DNA from 4 places in the Nocardia heshunensis genome. Region 2 is predicted to be linked to each of the others. Evidence: riboswitches for the same ligand, from Rfam matches in the RefSeq annotation. Region 2 holds a riboswitch; each other region holds the start of a gene.
What was found. Region 2 has a riboswitch for magnesium ahead of ACYVN4_RS13795 (hypothetical protein). Riboswitches for the same ligand answer to the same signal wherever they lie in the genome.
Positions count from the first base shown of each region.

Region 1: linked by a shared signal. The riboswitch ahead of ACYVN4_RS06995 (MgtC/SapB family protein) and the one ahead of ACYVN4_RS13795 (hypothetical protein) in region 2 are both predicted to bind magnesium.
Region 3: linked by a shared signal. The riboswitch ahead of ACYVN4_RS04210 (hypothetical protein) and the one ahead of ACYVN4_RS13795 (hypothetical protein) in region 2 are both predicted to bind magnesium.
Region 4: linked by a shared signal. The riboswitch ahead of ACYVN4_RS28935 (NRAMP family divalent metal transporter) and the one ahead of ACYVN4_RS13795 (hypothetical protein) in region 2 are both predicted to bind magnesium.

Region 1 covers NZ_BAAGTC010000003.1:79,386-87,069, forward strand. Annotated here, with positions in the region: gene ACYVN4_RS06950 (alpha/beta fold hydrolase) at 1-606, shown strand, start outside; gene ACYVN4_RS06955 (class I SAM-dependent methyltransferase) at 637-1,443, shown strand; gene ACYVN4_RS06960 (hypothetical protein) at 1,543-2,007, shown strand; gene ACYVN4_RS06965 (transcriptional regulator) at 2,004-2,312, shown strand; gene ACYVN4_RS06970 (hypothetical protein) at 2,363-2,794, opposite strand; gene ACYVN4_RS06975 (hypothetical protein) at 3,379-3,777, shown strand; gene ACYVN4_RS06980 (TetR/AcrR family transcriptional regulator) at 3,865-4,491, shown strand; gene ACYVN4_RS06985 (ArsR/SmtB family transcription factor) at 4,498-4,839, opposite strand; gene ACYVN4_RS06990 (MFS transporter) at 4,990-6,165, shown strand; M-box (ykoK) riboswitch at 6,245-6,418, shown strand; gene ACYVN4_RS06995 (MgtC/SapB family protein) at 6,638-7,351, shown strand; gene ACYVN4_RS07000 (ABC transporter permease) at 7,348-7,684, shown strand, end outside.
Region 2 covers NZ_BAAGTC010000004.1:253,588-261,271, forward strand. Annotated here, with positions in the region: gene ACYVN4_RS13765 (family 1 glycosylhydrolase) at 1-620, shown strand, start outside; gene ACYVN4_RS13770 (MarR family winged helix-turn-helix transcriptional regulator) at 607-1,074, opposite strand; gene ACYVN4_RS13775 (NmrA/HSCARG family protein) at 1,178-2,059, shown strand; gene ACYVN4_RS13780 (serine hydrolase) at 2,067-3,014, opposite strand; gene ACYVN4_RS13785 (Nramp family divalent metal transporter) at 3,186-4,781, opposite strand; gene ACYVN4_RS13790 (magnesium transporter MgtE N-terminal domain-containing protein) at 4,883-6,217, opposite strand; M-box (ykoK) riboswitch at 6,400-6,571, shown strand; gene ACYVN4_RS13795 (hypothetical protein) at 6,867-7,577, shown strand.
Region 3 covers NZ_BAAGTC010000002.1:880,473-888,156, reverse strand. Annotated here, with positions in the region: gene ACYVN4_RS04240 (AraC family transcriptional regulator ligand-binding domain-containing protein) at 1-567, shown strand, start outside; gene ACYVN4_RS04235 (AraC family transcriptional regulator ligand-binding domain-containing protein) at 564-1,463, shown strand; gene ACYVN4_RS04230 (AraC family transcriptional regulator) at 1,460-2,452, shown strand; gene ACYVN4_RS04225 (hypothetical protein) at 2,675-2,866, shown strand; gene ACYVN4_RS04220 (DUF3558 family protein) at 2,887-3,399, opposite strand; gene ACYVN4_RS04215 (DUF3558 family protein) at 3,399-3,932, opposite strand; M-box (ykoK) riboswitch at 4,030-4,203, shown strand; gene ACYVN4_RS04210 (hypothetical protein) at 4,564-5,262, shown strand; gene ACYVN4_RS04205 (ABC transporter permease) at 5,273-7,030, shown strand; gene ACYVN4_RS04200 (ABC transporter ATP-binding protein) at 7,044-7,684, shown strand, end outside.
Region 4 covers NZ_BAAGTC010000009.1:217,667-225,350, reverse strand. Annotated here, with positions in the region: partial or broken gene ACYVN4_RS28965 (molybdopterin-dependent oxidoreductase) at 1-447, shown strand, start outside; gene ACYVN4_RS28960 (molybdopterin cofactor-binding domain-containing protein) at 460-1,056, shown strand; gene ACYVN4_RS28955 (DmpA family aminopeptidase) at 1,079-2,248, opposite strand; gene ACYVN4_RS28950 (TetR family transcriptional regulator) at 2,245-2,874, opposite strand; gene ACYVN4_RS28945 (APC family permease) at 2,983-4,356, shown strand; gene ACYVN4_RS28940 (hypothetical protein) at 4,407-5,159, opposite strand; M-box (ykoK) riboswitch at 5,393-5,572, shown strand; gene ACYVN4_RS28935 (NRAMP family divalent metal transporter) at 5,913-7,682, shown strand.

The DNA.
Region 1 (7,684 bases), on a different contig from region 2:
CTTGACGGCACGCCATACACCGTCGCGGACCAAGCGCGGCGGCTCGGTGCTGTGGCGGATCGACTCGGTCTCGAAACCCTGACGGCTGTAGGCCATTCCAGCGGCGGGGCGGTGGTCACCGCGCTCGCCGAGCAGCGACCCGCATTGGTGCGCGCGGTCGTCATCATCGACTTCGGGCCGGATATGAGCGGCTATGTCGCGCCGGACATTGCCTCCGGATCCACGCAGGCCTCGGCCGAGGACCCGTTCCGGCGGCTGTTGGGGTCGGCGTTCAGCCCGGACTTCGAGATCCCCCAGGAGTTGGTCGATCAGTTCCGCGCGGTCGACCCCGCCGTCTTCGCCGAAGCATCGGCCGCCAACGGCGCCTACCTGGACGAGCTGTCACTGCCGGAACGCCTTGCGCCCCTGGGCAAGCCGCTGCTGGTCATCTTCGGTGAAGACGACAGCCGGTGGCGCCCCTCGGGTGCCGCGCGGTATCTCACCGTGCCCGCGGCGACGGTCGAGTTGCTCGCGGGTGTCGGGCATTCACCGATCCTCGAGGATCCGGCGCGCACCGCCGCGCTGCTGCTGGCCTTCACCGCCGAACAAAACCCACACGCCGACTGACCTACCCACTTACCTGACGAGGAGAAACCCATGCAGGAAACCGAACTGACCGCGGTGCCCGAGACGGCCCTGTGGACGTTGCGCAACCGGGCCGAGGAGGCACTGCGGCCCGACTCCACCTTCACCGACACAGAAGCCGTGCGCCTGTATCGCGCGCTGAGCGGCGAGGACTTCGAGCGGTTCGGGCCGCCGAGTCAGGTGCATTCCATGCGGGCCGTGGTGATCGACACGGTGATCACCGACTACCTCGCCGCACACCCCGACGCGCCGGTGGTCGCCCTCGGGGAGGGTCTGCAGACGACCTACTGGCGACTGGGGGAACCCGCAGTCGCCTGGTACTCCCTCGACCTGCCGGAAATGGTTGCCACCCAACGGCAACTACTGCCCACCGCGCCGGGAATCACGCGGCTGCCGCATTCGGTGCTCGACCGCTCCTGGCTCCAACAGGTGCCGTCGGGGCCCGCGGTGATCACCGCCGAGGGCTTGTTCATGTACCTGCCGCCCGCCGACGTCGCGCAGTTGATCGCGGACCTCGCGCGCCACTTCCCCGGCGGCACACTCGTTTACGACTCCATCCCGCGCGTGTTCAGCATGGCGACGATGCGGGGCAAGGTGCGCCTGAGCGACCGCTACGTCGCACCGCCGATGCCCTACAGCCAATCACTGCGCCAGGCCCGCCGCCTGCCCGATCGCATCCCGGGAGTCGTTGCCGCACAGGACCTCATCCCGCCGCGTGGGCGTGGGCGGTGGGGTTCACCGCTGCTGCGCTGGGCCGCGAACACGCCGATCGGCCGTGCTCTGCGGCCGTCGATGACGTTGCTGCGCTTCGCGGAGTGACCCCACACGGTTTCGTGGAGTGACCCGGCAACCCCGTCCTTGACTTTCCTACCGGGAAAGTGGAGTCTTACTTTCCAGGTAGGAAAGTAGGGAGGCGTCATGGACGGAATCACTCCGGACCAGGCTCGGGCCGCACTCGAGGCGGCGGGGCAGGCACGGCAGCAGATGGCCGAGGAGGTGGGTCTGCCACGCGGCTACTGGTGGGGAATGGCCTGCGGCTGGATCGTTTTGGGGGTGATCGGCGATTTCGGCCCCAATTGGCTGACGATCGTGGCGACCTTCTTGTTCGGTGCGGGTCACTCGGCGCTGGCGTCGCGGTGGCTCGACGGGCGCCGACGCACCGGGCAGGTGCAACTCAGCACCGAAGTCGCAGGTCGGCGCACACCGCTGGTCGTGATCGGGATGCTGCTGGGCCTGGTCGCGCTGACCGTCGCGCTGGCGTTCGCGCTGCACGCCGACGGGGCCGAGCACACCGGCACCTTCGCGGCACTGGTGGTCGCGGCGATCATCGGTTTCGGCGGCCCGGAGATGCTGCGGGTGCTGCGCCGCTGGGCCCACGCATGACCGCGGCCCGCTTCGACGAATTGATCCACCCCAGTACGCGATTGAACCTGGTGGCGACGCTGGCGGCCGCCGACTGGGCGGAGTTCGCCTTCCTCAAGGACCGCCTGCAACTGTCGGATTCGGCGCTGTCCAAACAGCTTGCGACACTCGAGGAAGCAGGCTACGTCGCCACCGAACGCCGCCTCGAGGGCAGCCGACGCAAGGTCCGCGCCCGCCTCACCCCGGCCGGGCGCACCGCCTTCGACGGGCACATCGCGGCCCTGCGCGAAATCGTCGCGGGTGCGACGGAACTGCGCACCGATTAGCGCCTGGGCAACTGCACCGGACTCGGTTCGCCGAGCCGGTGCGAACCGGTCTAGTTGCGGTCGGCCATCGCCTTGGCCGCCCAGCGCACGGCGTAGCCGACCACGAAGCACGGCAGCGACATCAGTGCGAACAGCAGTGCGGCGATGACGAATCCGCTGGCGGTGCCGAGGATCCAGCCGGGCAGCGCCGGGTTGCACCCGGCCGACAGGCCCGGCACGGAGGTGCAGTCGTGGAAGGTGCGGGGCCCGGAATACCGCCCCCACAGGGCGATCCCGGCCCACACCAGTACCGCGATCACGGCGTTGAAGGCGTAACCGCAGCGCACCAGTTTGCGCACGAAGATCAATGCGCCGAGCTGATCGGAGTAGAGGCCGTCGGCGATGTCGTCGCTGACGCCCAGATGCCTTCCCCATCCCGAAGGTTCGAGGGTGGTGTGGGTTTCGGGCGCGGCGGGGGCTTCGGCGTACAGGGTTCGGGCCATGAGCGGGTCCTTCTCACCGCGAGCGTCTCTGGCAGCCAGTGGGATTCACGGTGGTGATCGAAACTGGTACGAGCAGTGTCGATCATGGCAGCGCCGCGCGCATCCCGGAGCCTTTGCGCGGGAATCGTGGTCGATCACAACCGGGGGTGCGCGATCACGCCCGAAGCGGCGTCGCCGAACGCGGGATCGGGGACCGGTTCGGCGACGCCGGGTTTCGCGGCACCCGCACGACGGCGGGACGCGGGGTGCGAGCCGCGGGGAAGCCGGCTCGCCGTGCCCGTCAGCGGGGGCGTCTGCGCGTTGCCACCCCTCGCCGATTCGGACAATCGGAACGTTAGCGGTGCATTAGCTATTCGGCCAATCGAACGCCGGGATTAGGGGATCGTTAGGGGCAGTGCGGTTTTGGCTTCAACCGCTGCGAACTCGCTGATTGCGAGCGATCTTCCAGCGTTCGGCGGCACCGGTCGGTACGGGACGAGTAGTCCGATACTCGCGTGTCGGGTCCCCTGAACGCCGACACTTCCCTTATGCGCCAACGGCGTCGCAGATCCCTCATTCACCCTCATCTGGGGAGATGATCGACGATGATCCGGTCACGGAAGTCGGCCCTCACCGCATTCACCACCTTCGTCGCCGCCGGCGCGGCACTCGTGCTCACCGCACCCGACGCCGGGGCGTACGTCACCAGCGTCACGGTGGCAACCGGTTCGAGCATCGGCGGCGGCTACGGCACCAACTGCTCCTACACGGTCACCGTGAACGGCAGTCCCAACGAATACGTCTGGCTCTACGACAGCGCGTCGGGCAGTTTCAACCCGCAGCAGTTCAGTCTCGGCAGCGGCGGCACCGCCACCTCGAGCTGGACACCGACCGCCACGGGTCAGCATTACGTGCAGGCCTGGTCCTACAACGGCTCGCAGTGGGCGCTGGTGACGGTCGGCACGGGCATCAATCTGGGCAGCGCCTGCGTGGTCACCAGCTGAGCCGACACACCCGCAATCCCATCAATACCGATCGGTCCGGTGCCGGGTGTGCATGCCCGCCCGGCACCGGGCATTACTCTTGACCCGGTGCAGACCGAGCAACCGCCCTCCGACGCCGAGCCCCGCATCTGGGGTGGAACGACCCTCACCGAACGCCGTGAGGCGCGCCGTACCGCGCTGCTCGAGGCCGCACTGGATCTGATCGGCGAATCCGGGGCGGGCGCGGTCACCATGCGCGCGGTCTGCCGCCGCGCCACCCTGACCGACCGCTACTTCTACGAATCCTTCGCCAGCCGAGACGAACTCCTGGATGTGCTCTACCGCCAGATCGCCGAGGAGTTCCTGGATCCGATGACCGCCTTCGCCGTCGTCGACGATCCGGTGCGCGACCGCATGCTCTCGGAAACCTTGGTGGACAAGGTCCTCGAGGACCCCCGCAAATCCCGGCTGTTCCTGGTCGAGCCGTATTCCTCGACGGGACTGGGCCAGACCACGATCGCGGTGATGCCCGCCTTCACCCGCCTGATCCAGGACCACCTCTTCGCCCACATCGACGATCCGGTGCGCCGCCGCCTGGCCGCGGTCACCATGGCCTCGGGCAATGCGGGCATGTTCTCGGCCTGGCTCAACGGCACCCTGCGCGCCTCCCGCGATCAGATCGTCGATCACCTGGTGGAGACCATCGACGCCTATCGCGGCGTGTATCGCGACTGAGAGCCGCTAGCCACCGACGATCGGGCCGCGGCCGTGGGTGATCGCCATGTCCAGCAGGCCCGGGAAGCGGGCCTCGAGGTCGGCGGTGCGCAATCGGTTCATCCGCCGGGTGCCCTCGTCGCGCTGGGCGATCACCCCCGCCTCGCGCAGGGTCTTGAAATGCCCGCTCTGGGTGGACTTGCTGACCGGTAGGTCGAAGGTGGCGCACGCGAGCTCGGCGCCGGCGGCCGCGGCCAGGCGCGCCACGATGCGCAGGCGCACGGGGTCCGAGAGCGCGGCCAGCACGGTGGTGAACCGCAGCTCGTCGCGGTCGGGGTGCACCAGTTCGGTGGCGGTTCGGCTTGCCATGGGTCCCAGCCTAATCCACATGTTCACAATTTCCGAACATGCTGTTATGTTCGGAATAGTCGAACATGCTTGGGCAGGGAGGAACGCATGACACTCGAGCGATCGCTCACAGTCGGCCCCGGAGGCACTGGGCTGCAGCATGATTCACCGATGGGGAGCCGAGTGCGATTCTGGGGCACAGCCTATGCGCTGTTGATCCTGCTGACCGGCACCAATATCCCAACGCCGCTGTATCACGGCTACGGGCAGCGCTTCGGGATCTCGGCGCTGACCACGACGCTGGTGTTCGCGGTCTATGTCGGTGCGCTGATCCCCTCGCTACTGATCGCCGGTCCGGCCTCGGATGCGGTGGGGAGGCGCCGGATTCTGCTGCCCGCGCTCGTGTTGGCCGCGCTGGGCAGCGTCGGATTCGCGCTGGCCACCGATGTCGGGTGGCTGTTCGCGGCGAGGATTCTGCAGGGTGTCGCGCTGGGGGCGGCCTCGGGGACCCTGACCGCCGCCATCACCGAACTCGAGCCCCACGGTGATCGCCGCCGCGCAGCCCTGGTCGCGGCGGTCGCCACCGCCGGGGGCATGGTGGCCGGTCCACTGCTGGGTGCGCTACTGGCGCAATATCTTCCGGACCCGTACGTCACACCGTTCGTGGTGCACCTCGCGCTGCTGGTACCTGCGGTGGTAGTCGTGGCCGGGCTGCCCGAGACCGGCGTGCGGACGCGCTGGCGGCCGCGGCGCCCCAGCATCCCGGCCGGGATGGGCCGCACCTTCGCGATCGCGGGTTCGGCGACCTTCCTGGGTTTCGCGGTGGTCGGGGTGTCGCTGACCCTGGTCCCCACCTATGCGGCCACCCTGTCGGGCAGCACGAATCTGGTGGTCGCCAGCGCCGCCGCGGCCCTGCTGCCGCTGGCCTGGGTGGTGGCCCAGTTGCTGGGTTACGGCAGATCCGAACGCGCCCTGGACCTGATGGGCCTGCCGCTGCTGGCGGCCGGGCTGGCGTTGCTGGCGGTGGCGGGCACGGTGTCGTCACTGTGGCTGCTGCTGGCGGCCGCGGCCCTGGCCGGGGCCGGCCACGGGCTGGTGTTCCTGTCCGGGCTGACCGCGATCAACGCGGCCGCCCCCGCCGACCGGCACGCCGATGTGGTCTCGACCTATTTCGTGATGGCCTACTGCGGCACCGGCGGCCCGGTGATCGGTGTCGGACTGCTGGCGGGCGCGACCGGATTGCTCTCGGCCGTACAGATTTTCGGCGCGGTCGTCGCGGTCCTATGCCTGCTACGACTCGGGGCGCGAGTCGCGTGGGATCGCCCGCGAATCCCGGTGTCGCGCTGACGGCGGGCCGCTGCGGGAGGGCGACGGCGGTCACATCGATTTGCCGATCGGCGGGTGCGGGTGTTTACTCGGGGCCGCAAGGTGCCGTCGTTAGCTGAGGCTCCTTCACGGATACAGGCCGGCGATCCCGAACGTCGAGAGACGCCCCGGATCAGGACAGGTTGCCCCGAGTTAAGGGGTAGCCCCGACCGGCTCCCACCCGCGGGTGGGTTTACGCCGTGGAGTGCTGAACGTCTTACGAGGGGTGGTACCCGAACCGGCGGTTTTCGCTGTTCCCACTCCCCTGGCATGCGTTTGCGCTGTGCCGAGGAGGTGGTGGTCGTGCCCGATGGACCGTATCGAAGTCCGTTAGCCAATCGTTCACTCGGCGACACCGCTGCAATCCCTCGCCCGCTACTTCATGCCCTGTAGCGTCCGATCGGGAGCGTCTGATCTGTAGCGTGCGCCGTCCTCCCCTGTTTCGGAGAATGCAATGACCACGTGGGAAATGCTGCTGCGCCTCGGTACCGGTGTCGGGCTGGGTGCGGTGATCGGGTTCGAGCGCCAGTTCCGGGCGCGGATGGCGGGTTTGCGCACCAACGCGCTCGTCGCCGCCGGGGCGACGTTGTTCGTGCTGCTGTCGGCGCACGGCTTCAGCGGACGCGACGCGGACCCGACTCGTGTTGCGGCACAGATTGTTTCGGGTATCGGCTTCCTGGGTGCGGGTGTCATTCTGCGCGACGGGTTCAATATCCGCGGTCTCAACACCGCCGCCACCTTGTGGTGCGCGGCTGCGGTGGGTGCGTTGGCGGGTGCGGGGATGTATCCGACCGCGGTGGCGGGCACGGTCGCGGTCGTGGTGGTCAACACCGCGCTGCGCACGGTGGCGCGCACGGTGGATCGCCCGGTCACCGACGGCCCCGAAGCCCAGGTGGCGTTGTATGCCTTCACCGCCGACACCGATGACGATCACGAGGCGCATGTGCGGGCGCTGCTGGTGCAGTCGTTGACACGCACCGACTTTCAGCTCAATTCGATCTCGAGCCACGACACGAAACCGGGCCGGGTGCAGGTGCGCGCGGAGCTGACCGGGGATCGTCGTGACGATCGGCAGATGGAGGCGGCGGTGAGCCGGTTGAGCCTGGAACCGTCGGTGACCAGTGTCGGGTGGCGCACGGTGCCGATGCCGATGGAGGACGAGCAGTGAACGCCTCGCTGCAGTCGTATCCCTCACGCGGAGCGCTGGATCGGCCGCGCTCGCGGTGGGCGGATATCGCGGTCTTCCTCGCGGCGGCGGTGCTGATCTGGATCGTGGTGAAGGTGTCGGCGGGCATGCATGTGCCCTTCGACGAGAATGCCGCGCCCGCCGCGATTTCCACCGATCCCGGTGAGCTGCCCTACTATGCGGCGCGTTCGCTGCTGCGGATGTTCGTGGCGCTGGGGCTCTCGATTCTGTTCACTTTCACCTTCGCGACCGCGGCGGCGCGACTGCCGCGCGCGGAGAAGGTGCTGCTGCCGGTGCTCGACATTCTGCAGTCGG
Region 2 (7,684 bases):
ATCGGGTGCAGCCGAACGCGTTGGTGACCAGCAATGTCGGGTACGTCGCGGGGGCGGAGTCACAGGTCAACGGGCCGCTGATGGCGCTGATCGGGGCCCGGCTGGATTTCGTCGGCATCGACTACTACTTCGGTGACGGACCGCCCGGCGGTTCGGGCGGCATGTGGGATCTGCCGGTCCATCCCGAGGGGATCTATTTTGCGCTGCAACACTATTCGCAGATGTTCCCCGGAAAGCCGCTGTGGATCGTGGAGAACGGCATGCCGACCGAGAACGGGCAGCCCCGGGCGGACGGCTATACCCGCTCACAGCATCTGCGCGACACCGTCTACTGGTTGCAGCGCGCAAAGACCGACGGCATGGACGTCATCGGCTACAACTACTGGAGCCTGACCGACAACTACGAGTGGGCTTCCTACACACCGCGATTCGGTCTGTACACGGTGAATGTCCGTACCGATCCGGCCCTGACTCGCATCCCCACCGACGCGGTCGACACCTACCGGGACATCATCGCGCAGGACGGCGTGGCGACCGACTACCTGCCGGTGCGTCCGCCCGCCGCGTGCGAGCTGGTCGATCCTCCGGCCAGTTGCGTCGCCCCGGTCACCGCCCCCTGAGCTGTTCGATCTGAGTTCGACTGAGCTGCTGGGCTTTTCGCAGGTGCCGCACGATCACCTCGAGTTCGTCGTCGGTGTGTTCGCCGAGCATCGCTTGCCAGCCCACACCGAGTTCACCCCAGACCGCGGCGATGTGGGCGAGTCGCTCGGGCACCGGGGTGACCAGTACCCGGCGGCGGTCGTGCGTGTCGGGGACGCGGGCGACGTAGCCGCCGCGCTCGAGCCGGTCGACCAGGCGGGTGGCCGAGCCGGTGGTCAGCCCGGTCATATCGGCGATCTGTTTCACCGTGAGCGCTTCGGGCTCGGCGGTCAGCAGGCTCAGCGCCTGCACGTCGGTGGGGTGCAGGCCGAGCCGGTCGGCGAGGGCCTGGTTGAACAGCGTGTAGGCCGCCATGTAGCGGCGGGATTCGTTCGAGACTTCCTCGTACAGCGCGCGCCGACGCTCGGATGTCATCCAGATCACACTCCCAATCAGCTGCGCGGCGCAGCGATTCCGATTAGATTGCTGCGTGACGCAGTTAATGCGCCACACAGCAGATCTTACTAGGAGAACCCTCGTGCTCACCATCGCGGTTACCGGTGCCACCGGCGCCCAGGGCGGCGCTACCGCCCGCGCCCTGCTCACCCAGGGCCACCAGGTCCGCGCCCTCACCCGCTTCCCCGACTCCCCGTCCGCCGTCGCCCTGCGCGAGCTCGGCGCTCAGGTCCGCTACGCCGACTTCGAAGATCGCGAATCTCTCGATGCCGCACTCGCAGAAGCCGATTCCCTCTTCGCGGTCACCACTCCGTTCGACACCGACACCTCCGTCGAGACCCGCCACGGCAGGACCCTCATCGACGCCGCGGTCGCCACCGGTATCGGCCACATCGTCTTCAGCTCGGTCGCGCACGCCGACCGCGAGACGGGTGTCCCGCACTACGACAGCAAGTTCGCCATCGAGCAGTACCTGCTGGCCTCGGGCGTGCCGTGGACGGTCATCGGCCCCGCCGCCTTCATGAACAACTACACCACCGGCTGGACCCTCGACGGCCTGCGCACCGGCACCTTCTCCTGGCCCATGCCGTCCGACCGGTCCTTCACCCTCATCTGCCCCGAGGACATCGGCGCCTTCGCCGCCCACACCCTCGACCGCCGCGACGAATTCTTCGGCCGCCGCATCGACATCGCCGCCGACGAACTCACCCCCGCACAGATCGCCGCCGCCCTCACCGGAGCCCTCGCCATTCCGATTGCGCACCAGAGGGTTCCACTCGAATACGTCCGCAGCCGCTCGGAGGACCTGGCCGCGATGTTCGACTACTTCACCACGGTGGGCCTCGACGTCGACGTCCCCGGCCTACGCCGCGACTACCCCACCATCGCCTGGACCACCTTCGCCGACTGGGCCGCCCGCCAGGACTGGCCCACCCTGCTGGCCGCCACCCCCGCCGCCCACTGACCGCCGACTACGACGGCAATCCGGTTGGGGCGCTCGCGGGTAGGCGCACGTGGGCCGCGGCCACGGTGGTGGATTGGGCGGAATTCAGGACGGTCAGTCCGGCGGTGAGGGCGGAACCGGCTGTGGTCCAGCTGATTCCGGCGGGCTGGGTGGTCAGGACGACCACCAGGTAGCGCAATGGCTGGTCAGCAGCGGCGGCCACAAGTCCGGTGGTGTTCATGGTCGTGGAGGCGTTCATCATCATCCAGCCCTGTTTGACCGCGGTGGGGACGCCGGGGAAAGCGCTGGGGATACCGAAGGACTGGTCGGTGCCGTCGGCGGCGATGCGGGTGGTGTGACGTAGGCCGTTCAGGATGACCTGTCGGTCCGGTTCCGGGACCACGGTGGTGAGGTAGCGGTAGACCGCGACGACATCCGCCGGGGTGGTGCGGGTTTCACCCCATTCGGCGGAGTCGTCCGGGGGCTGGGTGCCGGTGAGGCCGATCAGGTCGATCATCCGGCTCACGATCGCGGTGCCGCCGCCCGCGCTCCACAGCTCGTCGGCGATATCGTCGTCACTGGTCGCGAGCATCTGCTCCAGCCGGGCCGGGTCGGCCGAGTCCGCTTGCCGCCCTTGCCCGTGCAGGGCATCGAGCGCGATCAGAATCTTGACCACCGACGCGGTGTAGAACTGCCGATCGGCGGCGAGGGCCGCGACCACGGCGCCCGTGCCGGTATCGATGACGTCGATACCGACCTCGGTGCCGGGGGACGCGTCCTGGATCGCGGCTTGCATCTGCCGGGCCAGTTCCGCGGGCGGCACCGTGGACCACACGGGGTTCACGGGTGCGGCCGATGCGTCGACGGGTATCGCCTGAACCGCGGCGAAGGTGAGCAGGCCTGCCAGGACACCCAGCTGCCACGGCCGGGACGCGGGCCTGGGGCGCGCGACCGCGCCGGCGGTATTCGTCTGCATGAGTAGTGCTTTCGGGCTACGGGGTCGCGAGGCCACCGTTCGTGCCCTCTGTTCAGGGCTGCGGCACTGCACGACATCTCCCGTTACCCGGGAAGTCACCTGACTGATTGAGGCAGTAGCTTTACACCACCCGAATGGGAAGTCAATCGGTGTGACCGCGATTACGCCCGGTCAGCCGCGGCCGAGTTGTACCGCCTTGACCACCAACAGAATCGCGCCGATCACCAGGTAGCCGCGCAGTGCCAGCATGCCGAGTTTGGTGCCCGCGGACCAGGTCACCGGTTCGAGCAGGGCCAGGGGCGGCATCCGCCAATGTTCCTTCTCGGACCGGTCGAAGGTGGGGGCCGGTGCGGGCGCGGGGGAACGTCGTTGCAGGAAGCGCAGCACCCCTACCGTCACCACCGCGAGCACGACCAGCGCGACAACCAGGTATTCGGAGGTCCTGACCACGTCCAGATCCGGGAACAGGGTGGTGGCCATCAGGATCCCCGACAGCAACAGCAGAACCGCGACGATGACACCGGCCACGATATTGAGCCAGGTCTTGTTCACCCACGGCCCCAGCACCTGCGGGTCGTTGCACAGCAGCAGCAGGAACACGCTCGCACTCGGCAGCAGCAGTCCGGCCAGCGCCTGCACGGCCGTGGTGATAAGACCCAGGGGCGCACCGGGAATCAGCACGATGGCGGCGGCCACGGCCACCATGGCGATGTAGGACAGGTAGAACTGCTTGGCGTCCTTGAAACCGCGATGCAGCGAGTGCTTGATGCCGAAGACGTCACCGAAGGCGTAGCTGGTGGCCAGCGTGACCGCCGCCGCGCCGATGATCGAGGCGTCCAGCAGCACGATCGCGAAGATCGACCCGAGCCCGTGGCCGAGGTTGCCCAGCAGGTGCGCGATGCCGCCCGCGTCGTCGAACTTCCCGACCGCGTCGTTGGCGCGCGCCGCGTAATCGGCGGTCATCACCAGCGCGGTCGCGCCGAGCACCACGACGAACGCACCGAGGGTGGTGTCGACGCGCTCGTACCCGATGAAGCGCGGCGTGATGCGCTTGTCGACGATATTGGACTGCTGGAAGAACAGCTGCCAGGGCGCGACCGTGGTGCCGACGATCGCGATGATCAGCAGCACGGCATCGGAACTGATCCCGCCGGAGATGCTGGGCACCACGAAAGCCTTTGCCGCCCGGCCCCAATCGGGATGCGACAGCAGCAGCAGTGGAATCTGCAGCAGGGTGATGGCGATGAACACGAACATCGCGCGCTCCCAGCGCCGGAAGCTGCCCGAGGCCATGATGACGACCAGCGCCACCGCGGCGGTCGGGACCACGATGTACTTGGAGATGCCGAAGTACTCCGCGGCCAGGCTGACACCGATGAACTCGGTGACGATGGTGAGGAAGTTCAGGATGAACAGGTCACCGACCGAGAACCAGCCCCAACCGCGGCCGAACCGCTCGTTGATGAGCCGGGCATGCCCGACACCGGTGACCGCGCCGAGCCGAACCACCATCTCCTGGTTCACGATCAGCACCGGAATCAGCAACAGCAGCACCCACAGCAGGCTGTAACCGTAGTTCTGCCCGGCCTGGGCGTAGGTGGCCACGCCACCGGCGTCATTGTCGCCGACCATGACGATCAGGCCCGGCCCGACGATCGCCAACAGCGTCGCCATCCGGGTCTTGAAGCTGCGCGAATGCTCGGTATCGCCGAGCTTGATCTTGCCGAACGCGCCTTCGATATCACCGACGTGCGCCGAATCCAGCACGGCGGACTGCCGATTCGCGGCGGGGGACCGGGTCGGTGCGGCGGCCGCGGGCTGCGGGAGTTCCGAACCCGGTGGCACCGGGGGGTTTTCGTGAGTGTTCGTCATAGCTGTGCCGCGCCGTTCGAGTTCTGGTTCGGGGTCTTACCGGTCGAGGCGGGCTCGCGCACCGGCCGCGGTGCGGGCTCGCGGCGACGCCAGTCCTCGGGAATGATGTCCTCGAGCACGTCGTCGACGGTGACCACACCGAGCACGCGATCCTCGTCGTCGACGACCGGCAGCAGGTAGAGGTTGTAATCCGCCATCAGCAGCGCGATATCGGTGAGGTCGGCCTCGGGCCCGATGCGCACCGGGTCGGCGTCCATGATCTCGGCGATCGCCCGCCCCGGTTCCGCCTGCAACAGCGCGATCACCGACACCACGCCGACCAGCTGCCCGCCCTCGACCACGTGCATCTTCAGCAGCGCCTCGGGCTGCAGTGCGGACGCCGCCGCCACGATCGACAACGCTTGCGACACGGTGGAATTCGGTGCGCAGGAAACGAAATCCACATTCATGAGCCCGCCCGCGCTGTCGGGATTGAACCCCATCAGCGTGATGACCTTGACGCGCTGACCGGCAGGCATCAGATCCAGTACCCGGCGGCGACGCGACTGGCGCAGTTCGAGGATGGAGTCCGCCGCGTCGTCGGCGCGCATGCGGCCGAGCAGGGCCGCGACCTCGCCGTCGGACATGGAGTTCAGGATCCGGCTGGACTGATCGGAATCCAGCTCCTCGAACACGTCGGCCTCGAGTTCCGGATCGCCGTGCACCTGGTCGAGGATCTCGCCGCGCTCGTGCTTGTCGGCATCCTCGAGCAGGTCGGCGAGCTCGGCGGGCTTGAGCCCGCGCAGCCGAACGCTGATGCCGCGCGCGGTCTGCGACCCGCTGTGCCCGATGAGCGGTTCGAACGCCTTCCAATCCCGCGAGGCGTGGCCGCCGGAGGATTTGATCAGTCCGAAGAACCGGGCCGGACGGCGGGTGTCGAGCCGGGCCAGCACCCAGCCCTCGGCGGTCTCGTCGAGTTCGACATCGTAGGCGCGCACCAACTCCGCGGCGGCGACGTCGATCAGGCGGTGCCCGAGGATGTCCGCGTTCAGCAGCACCTCGCCGTCACGGCGCTCGAAGGAGCGCAGGTCGACCTTGTTGACCGCCAACACGATTCGATCGGCGCCGAACTCGCGGATGCGCTCGGCCGAGACGAACACCTGCCGCCCGCCGACGCCGACCACCACACCGCTGATCGGCGGATAGGCGTCGCCGCCGGTCAATCGCACGATCAAATCGTCTACGCGGCCGATGGATTCGCCGGATCCGGCGATCACGGGAGACTTCAGCAGCTGCGACAGATGGAGGGTCGCGGCGGGTTCCGGTATCGGCCGCGGTGTGGCGTCGGTCATATGCACTCCTGTCTCGGCGTCTCCGGCGAACCGGGGACTACAGCCTCACCCTGCACCGTGGCCGGTGCCAACACTCGAATTCTGGCTCAACGGACGGTATCGAACAGGACAACGAAACACCTCAATCGACAATTGTCCGAATTGACTTAACAAACTCGTTGGTGTCAAGCTGTGCCCCGTAATAAGCACCTCGCTAGGCGAGGCTCCTGCGCGAACACAGGCCACTGATCCGACGACGTCGAGAGACGCCCAGGATCAGGACAGGTTTCCCCGGATTAAGGGGTCACCCCAAGTGGCTTCCCAGGCAATGGGATACGTCGCACAGTGCCGAAGCTCTGACGAGAGAGGTGCCCACCCGATTCGGTCTTCTACCTGGGTGGACTCCTCGTGTGCACACGTGCTGGCGCCCCCGTGCGCCCCGGCCGCAAGGAGGTGAGGAACGACAGTGCCATCCGGCGATAGTCCGCATCCCAGTCCCTCGTTCCCCGCACTCGTTTGCGGGTGGAAACACGCCACACGAGCCTGACAAATTCACGAACCCTTTTTACGCGACCGCATGCTGTCCGCTGCGCGGCCGTGTAATTCGTGCTGGCCATTTCACCCCCATTCGAATTCATCGTCCCCCTGAATTTCGAAGGTTTTTATCCCGATGAGGAAGCTCACCGCTTACACCCTGGCCGCCGCTACCGCTCTCGGCGTCGTGGCCTGCAACGCACAGGACGCCAAAGCCGATCCGGCACCGGCGAATCCCGGCATCCACTGGACCACCCGGGTGGTCGACAAGTCCGTCGTGCTGACCACCGACCTGGGCTCGCTGACCACCCAGGACGGCCAGTTCCAGGTCCGTGACACCACCGGCGGGCTGGTCACCCAGTTCCCGCTGAGCTGGCTCGACAACGCGGGCGCGCACCCGATCACCGCCCGGATCGACGGCAACACCGCCACCCTCACCCCGAACCTGGATCCGGCCGCCGTCACCCCGGCCCCGGCCCTCCCGGCCCCGGTGGCCAAAGACATTGCCAGCCAGGCCGATCAGGACGCCGCCTTCTCCGCCGCGGTCAACCAGTTCGGCATCATCACCTCCATGGGCACCATGGTCGGCACCCTCGTCGGTGGCGTCGCGGGCTGTGCCATCGGCGCCGCCGGCGGTGCCATCGCCGGTGTCGTGATCATGTCGGTGCCGACCGGCATCGCGGGCTGCGTCGCCGGTGCCGCCATCGGCATCCCACTCGGCGCCGCGGCCGGATTGGTGTTCACCGGCGTGCCCGCCGCCATCGCGGTCGGCATCGGCCTGGCCCAGCGCCTGACCGCACCGGACTCCACCCCGGCCCCGGCTGCCCCCGCCGCCGCGACCGCGTAGTGGTGGGCCGATTGCGCCGGCGTGAAAGCCGCACCGGCGCAATCGGATTCCGTAAAGATGCGATCGACGGCTCTTGACTTGCGGCTTCCGAGAGGTTCACACTTCTG
Region 3 (7,684 bases), on a different contig from region 2:
CAGACCGAGCGGGAGTCCTCCTTCGATCTGCACATGATCAATGCCGAGGGCCTGGGGCGGGAGCTGAGCGTGCAGTCCGGACTGGGCCTGGTGGTCTCGCGCATCCGCCAGATGACCGGTCGCGGAATCGATCCCGTGCGCATGACCTTCCAGCAGCGGGCCCCGCGCTCCCACGACGCCTTCGTCGACTACTTCGGCACCGCCGATCTGGAATTCGGCGCCTCCCGCAACAGTGTCACCTACCGCGTCGCCGATCTCGAGTTGCCCCACATCACCGCGGACCCGATGCTGGCGGCCGTGCTACGCCGCCACGCCGCCGCGCTCCCCCCGCCGCCCCCGCGCGCCACCGAATGGCCCGACCGGGTGGCCGACGCCCTGGCCGAGGTGCTCGACGCCTCCGACCCGCTGCTCGAGGAGGTCGCCCGCCGCCTCTACACCAGCCCCCGCACCCTGCAACGCCGTCTCGCCGAATCCGGCACCACCTGGAGTCTCGAGGTCGACCGCGCCCGCAAACGCCACCTGGAACACCCCGATCCTGCTGCCGCACAGCGGAAAGAAGCACTATGACCGGCTCGGACAGTGCGCTGCTGGCCCGGTTCGTGTTGCGGCGGGCGCGGGCGATGGGAGTGGATCCGCTGGAGTTGGCGCGGGCGGCCGGGGTCGGGGTCGGCGCGCTGGACGGGCCGGCGGGAAGCCTTCCGGGCCAATGCTATCCGCGGCTGTGGGAATTGTTCGAGCGGCGCATGGGCTCGTCCCACGTGGGACTGCTGGCGGCCCGCCGATATGGAATGGGAGAACTGGGGATGACGGATTATCTGCTGTCCACCGCCACGACCGTCGGCGAAGGATTACGCGCCGCAGGGGAATTCGGTTCGCGGATGAGCAGTGCCCGGCGGCTGCAGGTAGCGGCCGAGACGGACCGGCACCTCACCCTGACCACCGACACCGCGACCGACGCCGACAGCCGCGGTGCGGAACTGGCGGCGCAGGCCAGCTTCGCCTTCCTCACCGCCCGCGCCAGATTCGGCGCGCAGGCCGCCATCGTGCCCGCGGCGATCACTCTCCGCCAGCGCGCGCCACGCCACCATGCGCCGTTCCTCGAGTTCTTCGGCACCGGCACCATCGAATTCGGGGCCGAGGCCAATTCGTTGACGCTGCATCGCACCGACCTGGACCGGCAGCAGCACAGCGCGAATCCGGGATTGGCCGCGGTGCTGCGCCGCGGCGCCCGGGCGACCGTCCTGCCCGAACCGCCCGCCCGCGCCTGGGCCGATCTCGTAGCCGCCGAGCTGGATTCGGTGCGGCCCGAGGCGCTGGCGCCGAACCCGGTGACCTTGAACGAGATGGCCCGGCGCCTGAACACCAGTGCGCGCACGCTGCAGCGGCGGCTGGCGGCGGCGGGGACCGGCTGGCACCGGGAGTTGGCGAGCGCCCGCATGCGGCGTGGTGACGGGTCGTCGTGAGCAGCCGATCCGATTGTCACGACAGCATTCTCATGGCCCGCTTCGCGCTGGAGCGGGCCGCCCGAGCGGGGCTCGACGCCGATCGCATCGCCCGGCTGGCGGGGGTGCCCGCCTGGCGTGAGGGCGGGGAGGGCGACCGGGTGTCGTCGCGCTACTGCCTGCGGGTGTGGGAGCTGATCGAACAGGAGTCCGGCGATCCCGATATCGCGCTGCGGGTCTCGGAAGAGAGCACGCCCGGCGAGTTCGGACTGCTCGAGTACCTGTTCCTGTCGGCGGACACCTTGGGCTCGGCGCTGGAGGCATGCACGCGCCATACCGGCAGTCTCACAACGAGTTACCAATTCCGGATCGCCGAGCGCACCGAGCACGAGGTCCGCTACGAGGTACGGTCCGCGGTGGACGACTGCCGCGGCCGAGAGTTGTTGGTGCAGTGCTGTTTCGCCTTGGTGCTGGGCCGGGGTCGCGCGGCCACCCGCTGCCCCGTGGTGCCGTCGCAGGTGAGTTTTCGGCAGCCCGCACCGGCGGATCACAGCCGGTTCGTCAGCTTGTTCGGCACCCGCGCAATCGATTTCGGCTGCACCGCCGACACCGTGACGCTGCGGGCGGCGGATCTGGCGCTGCCGATGAAGTCGGCCGATCCGGAGTTGACGGCCGTGCTGCTGTCCTACGCGGCCACCCTGCCCACCACGCCCGAGTTCGGGGTGAGCTGGCTCGATCAACTCGGCGAGGCGATCGATGCGGCGCTGGAGGAGGGTCCGGCCACGCTGGAGTCGGTAGCGCGGCGGCTGCTGACATCACCAAGATCATTGCAGCGGCGCCTGGCCGACGCCGGCACCACCTGGCGGCGCGAGGTCGATCGCGCCCGCCGCCGCAGATTGCGCCGGGCGGAACACCTTTCGCGCGCCCAGCAGGCGGAATTCCTCGGATACGCGGATCCGGCGAGCCTGCGGCGGGCGGTGAACCGGTGGCGGGAGCGCGATGATTCATGAGAATCCGACCCCGCCCGAGACCCGAAATCGCACCTACCGTACGGTATTCCGGCAACCACACAGCTAGGTTGGCGTGCCCCGGATCGGTTTGGCGTCTTCGGAACTCCCCTGCGGCGTAACCGGAAACAAGACTGGTCGGGAACGCCATGACGCGCCGGCCGCGAGGCTCGCCACGGCGTTGCAGCACCCACCCGGACCGGTTTAATCGATTGGAGCTTCCTCGTGGCCCACACCGCAGAAACCGCCACCGCCTACGTCGTCACCGCCGTGGAGGCCAAGGGCACCGCCACCCGGCACGACTTCGATATCCCGGCGATCGTGAGCGCCACCCACAGCCTCACCGAGAGCTGGGATTTCCACAGCGTGGACCGGGGCATGTTCTGGAACATCGTCGCCACGTTCCTGGAGCACTGAGCCGAGCGAGACGCGGAGCGCTAGACGCCGTCGACGGACAGCACCGCGGTCATGAGGGCCATCGCCGCCGAGCAGGGATCGGGCCGGTCGGTGTGATCGCGGTTGTGCACCCACCAGGTGACGGTCCCGGTATCGGCCACCGTCACCGCGCAACTCCCCGGATCCTTCGGATCGCGCCAGTACATGCCGCCGAAGTTCCGCACGACCAAACGCTCGATCTGGTAACCGAATTGGCCCGCGATCTGCACCTCGCGCGACAGGGTGTCGTCGTGCAACCAGGCATAGGTCAGGTCGACGGCGCCACCGCCCGCGTTCACCGCGGTCCAATCGCAGATGGTGGGCTCGCTCAACCGCTTCAGACCGCTGACCCCGATCGTGCTCGCCAGCTTCTGATCCTCCAGCGGACCGCAGCCCGCCAGCAGATTCGGATCGGTGGCCGGGCGCACCTCGGCCTCCTTGCTGCCGTGCGAGCAGCCGGTCACCGTGGCGATCAGCAACGCCGCCACCGCGATTCGGGAATACCAGCGTGCCATCAGCCCTGTCCCGCCTGCTTCAACGTGTCACCGGCCAGGAGGATCAACGGCAGGCAGGTGGGCTCCTTCGCGGCATCCCAGGGGATGCCGCCCTGCACGGACCAGTCGATGAAATCGGTGTCACCGAAGGCAACCGCCACCTCGCACGTCTGGCTGCCCTGCCAATAGATACCCGAGCGGCCCCCGACCTGAAGGGTATTGGGCTTGCCCGAGGTGACCTGGCTGCGGCGCTCCTCCAATGAGCTGCCTCGGAACCAGTGAAACACCACCGTATGGCCGGTGCTCGACGGCGATTGCCAAACGCAACTCATGGGGTTCACCGATACCCGCTGCAAATCGCTCAACCCGGTCCGCTGACCGACCTCGGCGTCCTCCACCCCACCGCAGAGCCCGATCGTATTCGGCGACGGCGCTACCGCTTTGGGCGCGGCACTCGTGGTGGTGGCCGCCGCCGGCTGGGTCGAGGAGCCGCCGCAACCCGCGAGGGCCACCCCGATCAGGGCGATCCCCACCGCCGCGCCCACCGCTCTCATCACGCCGACCAGCGTAGGCGAACGCCACGACTCGTGCGATCTGCGCCACCGCAGAATATGAATTTTGACAATTCACAGGATATTAACTACGTTCGTAATCGCACCTCGATAGGCGAGGCTCCTGTACGAACACAGGCCACTGATCTGACGACGTCGAGAGACGCCCAAGGTTAGGACAGATTTCCCCGGATTAAGGGGTTATCCAAAGTGGCTTTCCCGCGAAAGCGGAATACGTCGCACAGTGCCGAAGCTCTGACGAGAGGGGTGTTCGTCCCTTTCCGGTTTCGCCGGGCGACCTTCCCCGTGTGCGCTGACGTATCGCGTTCAACCAGTTTGAGGAGGTCGGGGCAGCCAGATGACGCCCTCTGACAGTCCGGAGTCTCCGGACCGGCCCCTCCGCCTGCGAGCGGGCCGCTAAGCACACCCACGTCGCGTCGCCTCGACGCACGTAAATCCACCGATATTCCGGTGCCGCATTCTGCGCGGTTCCGCAATATTCGCATGCCTCTTTCCGTATCGAATTCGGAAATTTCGCCACTGGCATCACGCCGTCCGCACGATCGTGCGCGACGGAATTCACCGCTGCCCGTAATACCCCTCGGGCCGCGGCAGATGAGGGGACACCATCCTGATGAGAATTCGTATGTTCGCCGGGCTGGCCGCGTTGACCAGCGTCGCCCTGCTGACCACGCACGCCACCGCGCACGCCGAACCCACGGCCATCGAGGCCCGGGCCACGATCGTCGATCGCACGGTGCAACTACACACCGACGCGGGCTCACTGCGGGTGGAGCACGACCGCCTGCAGCTCCTCGACCCCGCCGGGATCGTCGTGACTTCGCTCCCGTTGCAGCTGGCCAAGCAGGGCTCCATGTATCCGATCGACGCCCGGATCAACGGCAACACCGCCATTCTCGCGCCGCGCACCGATCTCGCCCGGCCGCTCACCGACGACGAGCGCGCCCAGACCGAGCAGGCCGCCACCGCGCCGGTCCGAAATTTCGACCTGCGCGCGATCAGCGACGGCGACAGCCCCGAGGACCGCTTCAACAATGCGATGGGTCACGTCAACACCGAGATCGGTGCGGCCGTCGCGGTGGCCACGCTGCTGGGCGCGGTCATCGGTGGCCCGCTCGGCTGCCTGTTCGCGGGTGCGCTCACCACCGTCGCGGCGGGTCCGGTGGGCGCGGTCGTCGGCTGTCTGGCCGGGGCCGTCATCCGCGCGGGCATGGGGGTCGTGGTGTTCAACGTGCTCATCGGCGTGCCCGCGCTGATCGGGTCGGCGATCCACTTCTTCAATGTCGTGAACGCGCCGCCCGCCGCTGAATGAGGAATCAGTCATGACTCTGGAAATCGCAATCCCCAACAGCCCCAAGACAACTCCCGAGGCCCGTCGGGTCCGCCGCGGGCTGCGCCCCGCCGACTACCTGCTGCTGGCCGCGGGCGTGGTGCTGACGGTGTTGGTGGTCAGGCTCTTTCGCGACATCTCGGTGCCGTGGCTGCCCGGTGACAGCCCGGACACCGTCTCCACCGATCCCGCGAACCTGCCCTACTACGCGGCCCGCACCACGCTGCGCATGTTCGCCGGGCTGGTCGCGTCCATCCTCTTCACGCTCGTCGTCGGCCAGTGGGCCGCACACTCCCGGCGCGCGGAGAAGGTGCTCATCCCGCTGCTCGACATTCTGCAGTCGGTGCCGGTGCTGGCGCTGGTATCGATCACGGTGACGGCGTTCATCGCGCTGTTCCCGGGCTCGTACCTCGGCGCGGAGGCGGCGTGCGTCTTCGCCATCTTCACCGCGATGGCCTGGAACATGACCTTCGCCTACTACCAGGCCCTGCGCAATATGCCCCGCGAGCTGGACGAATCGGCGCGCATGATGCGACTGACCCGCTGGCAGCGGCTGACCCGGGTCGAGATTCCGGCCGCCATGATCCCGATGGTGTGGAACGGGATGATGAGCTTCGGCGGGGCCTGGTTCATGCTGGCGTCCTCGGAGATCATCAGTGTGTCCGGCAACGATCAGGCGCTGCCCGGCATGGGCTCGTTCATCGCCGCCGCCACCTCGCAGGCAGCGGTCGGTCAACTCGTGATCGGCGCGGTCGTCATGGTCGTGACCATCGTGCTGGTGAACGTGCTGTTCTGGCGACCGTTCACGGCTTGGTCGGAACGGTTCCGGGTGGAGCACACCGAGGCCGCCCAGGCCCCGCGCAGCCTGGTACTGGATCTGTTGCGCCGCACCACGATTCCCGCTCGGATCGCGGGGAGCCTGCGGCCGGTCGGCGAGGCGGTCGATCGCGGCATGCGGATCTTCGGGCGCGCCACCCGCTCCCCCTTCGAGCCGAAGCGCGGCAGCCTGGCCGGGGACGTGGTGTTCTTCGCCGTGCTGTTCACGGCCCTCGGCTGGGGTGCGTGGACGCTGGCCCGATACTTCGAGCGCACAGTCGGTTTCGCCGAATTCGGGCCCGCCTCGCTGATGGGTCTGGCCAGCCTCAGCCGGGTGGCGGTGCTGCTGGTGTTCTCCACCATCGTGTGGGTGCCGGTCGGCGTGTGGATCGGGATGAATCCGCGCATCTGCCGGTTCGCGCAGCCGGTGGTCCAGGTCATGGCGAGCTTCCCGGCCCAGTTCCTCTACATCTTCGTGGTCGCGGGACTGACCTACACCGGCATCTCGCTCAATATCGGCGGCACCGTGCTGATGGCCCTGGGCGCGCAGTGGTACGTGCTGTTCAACGTGATCGCGGCCGCCGGGCAGATTCCCACCGATCTGCGCGAGGCCATGGACGATCTGGGCGTGCGCGGGCGGGAACGCTGGAAGTCGTTGATCCTGCCCGCGATCGCCCCCGGCTACGTGGTCGGCGCGATCACCGCGTTCGGCGGCGCCTGGAACGCCACCCTGGTCGGCGAGGTCGTCGATTCCGGCGGCACGCACCTGGAGGCGTTCGGGCTCGGCGCGTACATCACCAATGCCACCAGCAATGACGAGTTCGCCAAGGTCCTGCTCGGCACCCTCGTCATGAGCGTGGTCACGGTGGCCATCAACCGCGTGGTCTGGCGACGCCTGCAGCGCACCGCCGAAACCCGTTACGCACTCGTCTAGAAAGGAGGACGCCATGTCCACCCCCGTCATCACCGTGGATCGCGTCACCAAGAACTTCACCAACCCCTCCGGCGAGCAGCTGGCGGTCCTCTCCGATGTCCGCATGGAGTTGCGCGAGGGCGAAATCGTCGCGCTGCTGGGCAAATCCGGCTCCGGCAAGTCCACGCTCATGCGCATCATCGCCGGGCTGGTGCAGCCCTCGGCGGGCACGGCGCGGCTGCGCGACACCGAGATCACCGAGCCGAATCCCGGCACCGCCATGGTGTTTCAGACCTTCGCGCTGCTGCCGTGGCTGACCGTGCGGCAGAACGTCGAACTCGGGCTGCGTGCCCAGGGCATCCCGACCTACGAACGCGACGAGCGGGTCACCGACGCCATCGACATGATCGGGCTCGACGGCTTCGAAAACGCCTATCCCAAGGAGCTTTCCGGCGGCATGCGGCAACGCGTCGGGTTCGCGCGCGCCCTGGTGGTGCGGCCGGAAGTGCTGCTCATGGACGAGCCGTTCTCCGCGCTGGACGTACTCACCGCGGAGAACCTGCGCGGCGAGCTCATGCGGCTGTGGAACGAGACCGCCTTCCCCACCAAGACCATGCTGATGGTCACCCACAATATCGAGGAGGCGGTGCAGCTGGCCGACCGAATCCTGGTGCT
Region 4 (7,684 bases), on a different contig from region 2:
GCGTGCCGGGTCGGGAACGGTTTCGACGGGACACCCGAAGGGCTCGGCGAGGACATCGTGACGGCGGCCGCGCTGGCATTGCGACGGCCGGTCCGGCTGGAATGCACACGCGCGGAACAGTTTCACGGCGCAGCCGACCGCAACCCGATCACCGTGCACATCAGGGCGGGAGCCAGTGCAAACGGTCGACTGACGGCGTTGCATGTGCGAGTGTTCGCCGACCTGGGCGCTTGCGAAACGCACATTCCCACAGCGGTTTTCCGCGCCACCGGCGAGTCGATCGCGGTGTATCGCTGCCCGAACAAGAAGATCGACGGATACGTCGTCCCCACGAATACCGCTCCCTCGGCGGAGTTTCGAGGCCACGGACTCGGTCCGGTGGTGTTCGGGATGGAATCGGTCATGGACGAGCTGGCTCGCCGGTTGACCATCGATCCGCTGGACTTCCGCGAGCGCACTATGATCGGTCGCGGCCTGGATCAGCACATCCAAGCGGTCCGGCCCACCGAGGACGATCTCTTCCCGGACGCCCCACCCGGCTGGCTCGTCGGCAGCGGTTCGGCACTGTCCAGGTCCGGCGCCGTCACGCCCGATGGCCGCCTCGTTGCCCAGCTGTTCCAGGTCGCGGTGAATCCGGGCACCGGGGAATGGCGCATCCTGCGCAGCGTCCATGCCACCGATACCGGTACCGGGATGGATCCGTCGCGACGTCGGCAGTGGGTGGAAGCCGGTGTGGCACAGGCACTTGGCGCGGCCCTGTCCGAGCCGTTGCCGACGGCTGCCCGCGTGCCGCGCACCGAGATCGCCTGCACCCGCGCCGCCGATTCGCCCGGCGCGCAGGCGATGCGCGAGAGCCCCTTCGATCCGGTGGCTCCCGCCCTGGCCAACGCGCTGCGCGACGCGACCGGCATCCGCTTCACCGAGCTGCCGCTGACCCGTGACCGGATCTGGCTTGCCCTGCACGAGAAGCAGACTCGGCGCTCAGCTCGCACGCGCGACATAGCGACACCGACCCGCGCGGAACTGGCCCTGCTCACCGACTTTCAGGTGCCGTGACTCGGCTCGGTCGAGTCATGCGCTAACGAGAGAGCAACTCCAGCAACCGATCGTGTGGCAAGGCCGGGGAGTGGTGACCATCGCGCCCGGTCATATCGGAATTGACGATAAGGGCGTTGAGCACCGACTCCTCGACCGCCTCGACAACGGCGGTGTAGAAGGCGTCCATGCGATTCCACGGCAGTCGCGGCGTGGTGACGAGGTGCTCGGCCGACGGCTCCCCGTGCGGAAAACCGGTGTCGGACGGGCGATCCGAGGCGGTGGAGAACGCCAGGAACAGATCCCCGGAGAACAGGCTCCCGGTGGTGCCGGTCCGCGCCAGCCCGAACGGCACCCGCCGCGCCATAGCCTTGCACTGCAACGCATCCACCGGTGCGTCGGTGGCGATGATGACAATGACCGATCCCGCCCCGCCCGGCGCCCGCACCCCGGACTCTCCGGGAACGCGGTGCCAGGGGGTCGTCTCCTGGGGGTTGTCGGCGGTCAGGGCTGCGCCGATGCGGCGGCCCGCGATCGTAAGTTCGCCGCGGGCACCGAAATTGGCTTGGACGAAGACGCCGACCGTGTAGGTGTCCGGGCCGAAGGGGACCTCACGGGAGGCGGTGCCGCTGCCGCCCTTGAAGCCGTAGCAGTTCATGCCGGTGCCGCCGCCGACCGAGCCCTCGAGCAGGGGCCAAGTGCGGGCCGAGTCGAGGGCTTCGGCGACGAGGGCGGGGGCGATGTGGCCGCCGTTGATGTCGTTGAGGTAGCCGTCCCAGGTTTCGGCGCAGACCGGCAGCAGCCATTCGCGGGCCAGGGCCGGGTGGGCGCGGTTGATCCATTCGACGACCCCGGCGTGGCAGGGGCCGATGGCGTGGGTGTTGGAAATCGTGATGGGCATGGACAATTGGCCGACCTCGTCGATCCAGGCGGTGCCGGTCATCTCGCCGTTGCCGTTGAGTGAATACCAGCCCGCCGCGCACGGCCGCCCGACCCCGGCGCGTCCGCGCGGCAGGATGGCGGTGACGCCGGTGCGGGCGGGACCGGAGCCGACGCGCAGCGGTCCGTCACCGAAAATCACCGTGCGATAGCCGACTTCGACGCCGGGCACGTCGGTGATGGCGTTCCACGGCCCGGGCCGACCGTCGGGCGCGATGCCCAGGCTGCGGGCGCGCGGGCGGCCGTCGGGTGAGCTCAGCTGAGGATCGGTCATGCGCGGGCCTCCTCGATGGGTGCGGTGATGTCGGGGCAGCGGGTGGCGGTGCGGGCGTAGGAGCAGATGAGCCCGGCGGCGGCGAGCTTGGTCATGGACCGGTTGCGGCTGATGATGTGCAGCCCGTAGGCGTCCTCGAGCGCCACCAGGTTGCGCGCGACGGTCAGGATCGGCTCTTCGATTGTGAAGTGCCCCTGCGCGATTCCCACTTCCAGCGCGCTGGCGTAGACCGCCACCTGCTGATTGAACAGGGCGGTGATGAGATCGCCGTGCTGGGCGGACACCGCGTGGTAGGAGGCCAGCCGGTAGAGCGCGGTGACCAGGGTGTCGTCGGGGGACTCCGGCAGTCCGGCCCACACCATCGCGCCGATTTTCGTTCTGGCATCGGGGATTTCGGTCACCATGGCCAGCCGGTCGCCGAAGAATCGGTCGCTGGCGAAGCGGTGCACCTCGTGCAGCAGGTTGGACAGGTCCTCGAAGTAGTAGTGCACGGTGGCGGGTGACACCCCGGCGCTGCCGGCGATCTCCCGAATGCGCGGGCCGTCGGCGCCGGGTGCGGCGACCGCGGCCAGCGCGGCGTCGAGGATCGCCCGCCGCGCCCGCTCCTGATCCTTCTTGCGCGCCATCCGAACCCTTCCGCCGATCGACAGTTAAGTCATTGTTACGTTGTTTCGCCCCACTTGTCCTGCTGAGTTACCGCATTCTTTGATGGTAAGTCAAAGAAAGGCCGAGCCATGGCGACCTATCCTCAGCAGCTCTCCCGGGCCCTCGGCATGGGCGAGAACATCCTCATCACACTGTCCGCGGTGACGCCGGCGTCCAGCGTGTTCATCATCATTCCGGCCATCCTGCTGGCCGCCGGGGGCGCCTCCGTGCTGACCCTCGCGCTGGCCGCGGTGGCCTCGGTATTCGTGGGCTTCTGCTATGCCGAACTGGCCACCGCCTACCCGATCGCGGGTGGCGAATACACCTGGGCGGCAAGACTGTTGGGACGCTCCAGCGGCTTCGCCATCTTCGTGCTGACGCTGGTGAACGGGGTGCTGATCATCGCGGTGATTGCGCTCGGCACCGGCGACTACCTCAGCGTCGCGATTCCCAGCCTCGGCGGCAAATGGGTCGGCGTGGGTGTCATCGCGGTGACCACGGTGGTCGCGCTGCTCAATATCAAGGCGAACGCCTGGGTCACCGGAGTCTTTCTGTGCGTGGAGGTTTCGGCCATCGCGGCGCTGGTGGTGCTCGGCGCGACGCACGCCGAACGCGGTCCGGCCACCTTCCTGCACGCGCAGACCGCCGCGGCCGACGGCCTGACCAACCCGGGCATCGGATCGCTGGCGTCCTTGATCCCGGTGGCGCTGTTCGCCTACAACGGTTACGGCGCGGCGGTCTACTACTCGGAGGAGACCCGCAATGCCACCCGGACCATCGGCCGGGTGATCATGATCTGCCTGACAGCCACGGTCGCCATCGAGATCCTGCCGCTCGCCGCCGTGGTGTTGGGCGCACCCTCGCTCACCGAGCTGCTGCACAGCGACGCGCCGATGAACTACTTCCTCACCGCCCGTGGCGGTTCGGCGGTGAACACCGCGGTGAGCGTTGGCATCGCGATCGCCATCGTGAACGCCGTGATCGCCATCATCCTGCAGATCGCGCGCCTGCTGTTCGCCTCGGCCCGCGATCGCAGCTGGCCGGATCCGATCGATCGCGCCCTGGGCGGGGTGCATCCGCGCCTGCATACCCCGGTGGTGGCGACCCTGGTGGTCGGCGCGTTCGCGGTGCTGGCCGCCGCGCTGCTGCCGATGCACTGGCTCATCGTGGCCACCGGCGCGGGTCTGGTGCTGGTGTACCTGTTCGTGGCGTTCGCGGCGCTGCGAATCCGGCTGGCGCGCACGGGGATCCAGGGCGGCTACCGGATGCCGTGGTGGCCGGTGCCGCCGGTGATCGTCATCGCGGTGATGCTGTACTCGGCCTACAGCCTGGGCCGCGACGACTGGCAGCAGATCGCGTTCGCGGCCGCCGCCATGGCCGCGGGCTATCTGTATTACGCGCTCTACCTGCATCCTCGACGCGGCGAGCGCTGGAGCCTGCCGGACCCGATCCACGAAGAGTGAGCCCCGGTCGCGCCCTCATCGACACGACCGGGGCTCGCGGCCCGCGTCTGCTACTTCGTCGGAGCCGGGACGAAGGGCTGGTTGATGGTGGTGAAGTACTGGACCGCGGCGGCGATGGCCACCGGGGCGGTGACGAGGATCATGCCCGCGATCGCGCCGAGCGCGCCTATGGCCGCGGCTCCCGCGAGGCAGCCGACGACGGCACCCGGCAGGAAGAAGAAGAGGCCGCCGATAATGCCCGTGGCCAGCGACGCTCCGGCGCCCACGGCGATGCCGCCCAGGGCACAGCCGACCGCGCCGCCGCCGATGCCGCCGACCAGGGTTCCGATGGTCGCGCCGATGGCGATGGTGTCCTTCATGCGGTTCCAGGCCGCCTGCTCACGGTCGTACGGGGTCTTCCACGGAGCGGTGTCCTCGAAGGGCAGCGCGACCGGCTGATAAACCGCGTGCTGCAGATCGAATTGCGGTGTCAGAGTGGCGGTCAGGCCCCTGATTTCGGTCGCGATGGGGAATACGAAATCGTCCACGCGGAAGGTGAGTTCGGTTCCAGCAACCACCGTGCCATCGGCACCGTGGATCTTGAAGACACCGTTCTCGACGTCCATCGAGCCGATATCGGTGGAAATGGTCGCCGACCGATCGGAAGCCGATGCCGTGTAATGGACGGCACCGACATCTCCGCTGGTAGGTTCGGCATTCACCGTTCCGGCCGTAATTGCTGTGACGGCGGCCACCAATGCGGTCACCGCGGCTAATCCGCTCTTGCGCACTTGATTTACCTCGATTTGATAGGCCCGCGTCATCAGAACTCATCGCAGGTTCAGTTATTGACAAGCAAACTTTAAGTCTGCTCTCAGGCATCAGCAATGGACATTTGCCCTTTAGTGACTCGATACACATATCCGCACCCCGTTTAGCAGCAAATAATCCGGTCGTTCGGGGAGTGGGCCGCCGGACTGCTTGCGGCACAACGGATTCCAGCGAACCGACCGGACCGGATTTGACAACGCCCTGGACCAGGCCCACCATTGCTCAGTCAGCACCTCGCTAGGCGAGGCTCCTGTACGAACACAGGCCACTGATCCGACGACGTCGAGAGACGCCCAGGGTTAGGACAGATCACCCCGGATTAAGGGGTGATCCGAAGTGGCTTCCCCGGGCCGCGAGCCCCCGGATACGTCGTGCAGTGCCGAAGCTCTGACGAGAGGGGTGCGGGGCGACACCACGGGTGTGCCCGAATCCCTTCTTGCCGTGCGTGATGCGACAGCACAGGTAGTGACGTCCGCGTACGTCCCGGCGGCAAGGAGGTGAGGGACGAACAATGAGTTCCGGCGATAGTCCGTATCCGAGTATGGATTTCAGAATCTTGACGTCCCCGGCTTGCCGCATTCCGGTCACCGGCTGACCCGTTCCCACACCGATCCGTCCCGCGTCGTCCCGACGCCGGTCGCGTCCCCACGTGTGCCTCGAACCGGTCGATCGTGCCCGAAATCGCTTGGCGGCCGGGTGTATTCCGCATGCCGATACACCTGATGATCGAAAGCGAGGGAAGTGCCATGGCCTTCTTCGCGAACGGCTCGCGCCGCTCCACCACCGTCGCCGCACCCGGCGCCGCCGCCAACGCCCACCCCAGCGATGCCCGCCCCGCCGGCGCTGTCATGGACAGCGCCCACGTCGGCGATATCGTCGGCGCGCTGGGCTCCATCGGACAGCACGACACCCTCGAGGGCCGCACCCGCGGCCAGCGGCTGCGCATGCTGCTGGCCATCATCGGCCCCGGCCTGATCGTGATGGTCGGCGACAACGACGCCGGCGGCATCGCCACCTACGCGCAGGCCGGGCAGAACTACGGCATGGCGCTGGTCTGGACGCTGGTGCTGCTCATCCCGGTGCTGTACGTGAACCAGGAAATGGTGGTGCGCCTCGGCGCGGTCGCCGGAGTCGGGCACGCACGCTTGATCTTCGATCGGTTCGGCAAGTTCTGGGGCGCGTTCAGCGTGGGCGACCTGTTCATCGTGAACGCGCTGACCATCGTCACCGAGTTCATCGGTGTCTCCATGGCACTCAACTACTTCGGCCTGCCCAAGGCGATCTCGGTGCCGCTGGCGGCGATCACCCTGTTCGCCATGGTGGCGGGCGGCTCGTTCCGGCGCTGGGAGCGGTTCCTGTTCGGGCTGATCGCGCTGAACATCGTCATGTTCCCGCTGGCATTCCTGGTGCACCCCCAGATCTCCCAGATCGGGCACGGCTTCATTCCGTCGTTCCCGGGCGGGTTGAACTCGACGCTGCTGCTGCTCATCGTGTCGATAGTCGGCACCACCGTCGCGCCGTGGCAGCTGTTCTTCCAGCAGTCCAACATCGTCGACAAGCGCATCACCCCGCGCTGGATCCGCTACGAGCGCATCGATCTGTGGGTCGGCATCGTCGTGGTGATGGTCGGCGCGGTGGCCATCATGGCCGCGGCGGCCTTCGGTCTCGCCGGCACCGACGCGATCGGCAACTTCACCGATGCCGGTGCGGTCGCCCAGTCCCTGCACGATCACATGGGCACCACGGTCGGCGCGCTGTTCGCCCTGCTGCTGCTGGACGCCTCACTGATCGGCGCGAATGCCGTCGGCCTGGCCACCACCTACGCGCTCGGCGACACCCTCGGCAAGCGGCACTCGCTGCACTGGAAGGTCAGCGAGGCACCGGCCTTCTACATCGGGTACGCCGCGCTGCTGGCCGTCGCGGGTGCGGTGTCCTTCAGCCCGGATCACGTGCTGGGTCTGCTGACCCAGGGCGTGCAGGCACTGGCCGGTGTGCTGTTGCCCTCGGCCACGGTGTTCCTGGTGCTGCTCTGCAATGACAAGGCCGTGCTGGGACCGTGGGTGAACACGGTGCGCCAGAACATCGTTGCCGGCGTCATCGTGTGGTCGCTGGTGCTGCTGTCGCTGGCGCTGACCGCGGCGGTGTTCTTCCCCGGCCTGTCCACGGCGACCATCGAGATCGGTTTCGGCGTCGGCGCGCTGGTCGGCATCCTCGGCGGTGCGGGCATGCTGATCTCCTGGCAGCGCGGCAAGCGGCGCGACACCGAGCGCACCGCACGGGAACTCGGCAACCTGGACCCGGACCAGGTGGAGGAGTTGGAGTCCACTCCCCTCACCCGGGCCGAGCGCAAGGCCATTCGTGAGGCCGACCGCGACACCTGGCGCACCCCCGCGCTCGACACCCTCGAGCGGCCGGCGTTCTCCACGGCGCGCACGGCGGGCATGTTCGCGCTGCGCGGTTACCTGGTGCTCGCGGTAGTCCTGGTGGGCGTCAAGATCTTCCAGTCCATCGGCTGAAA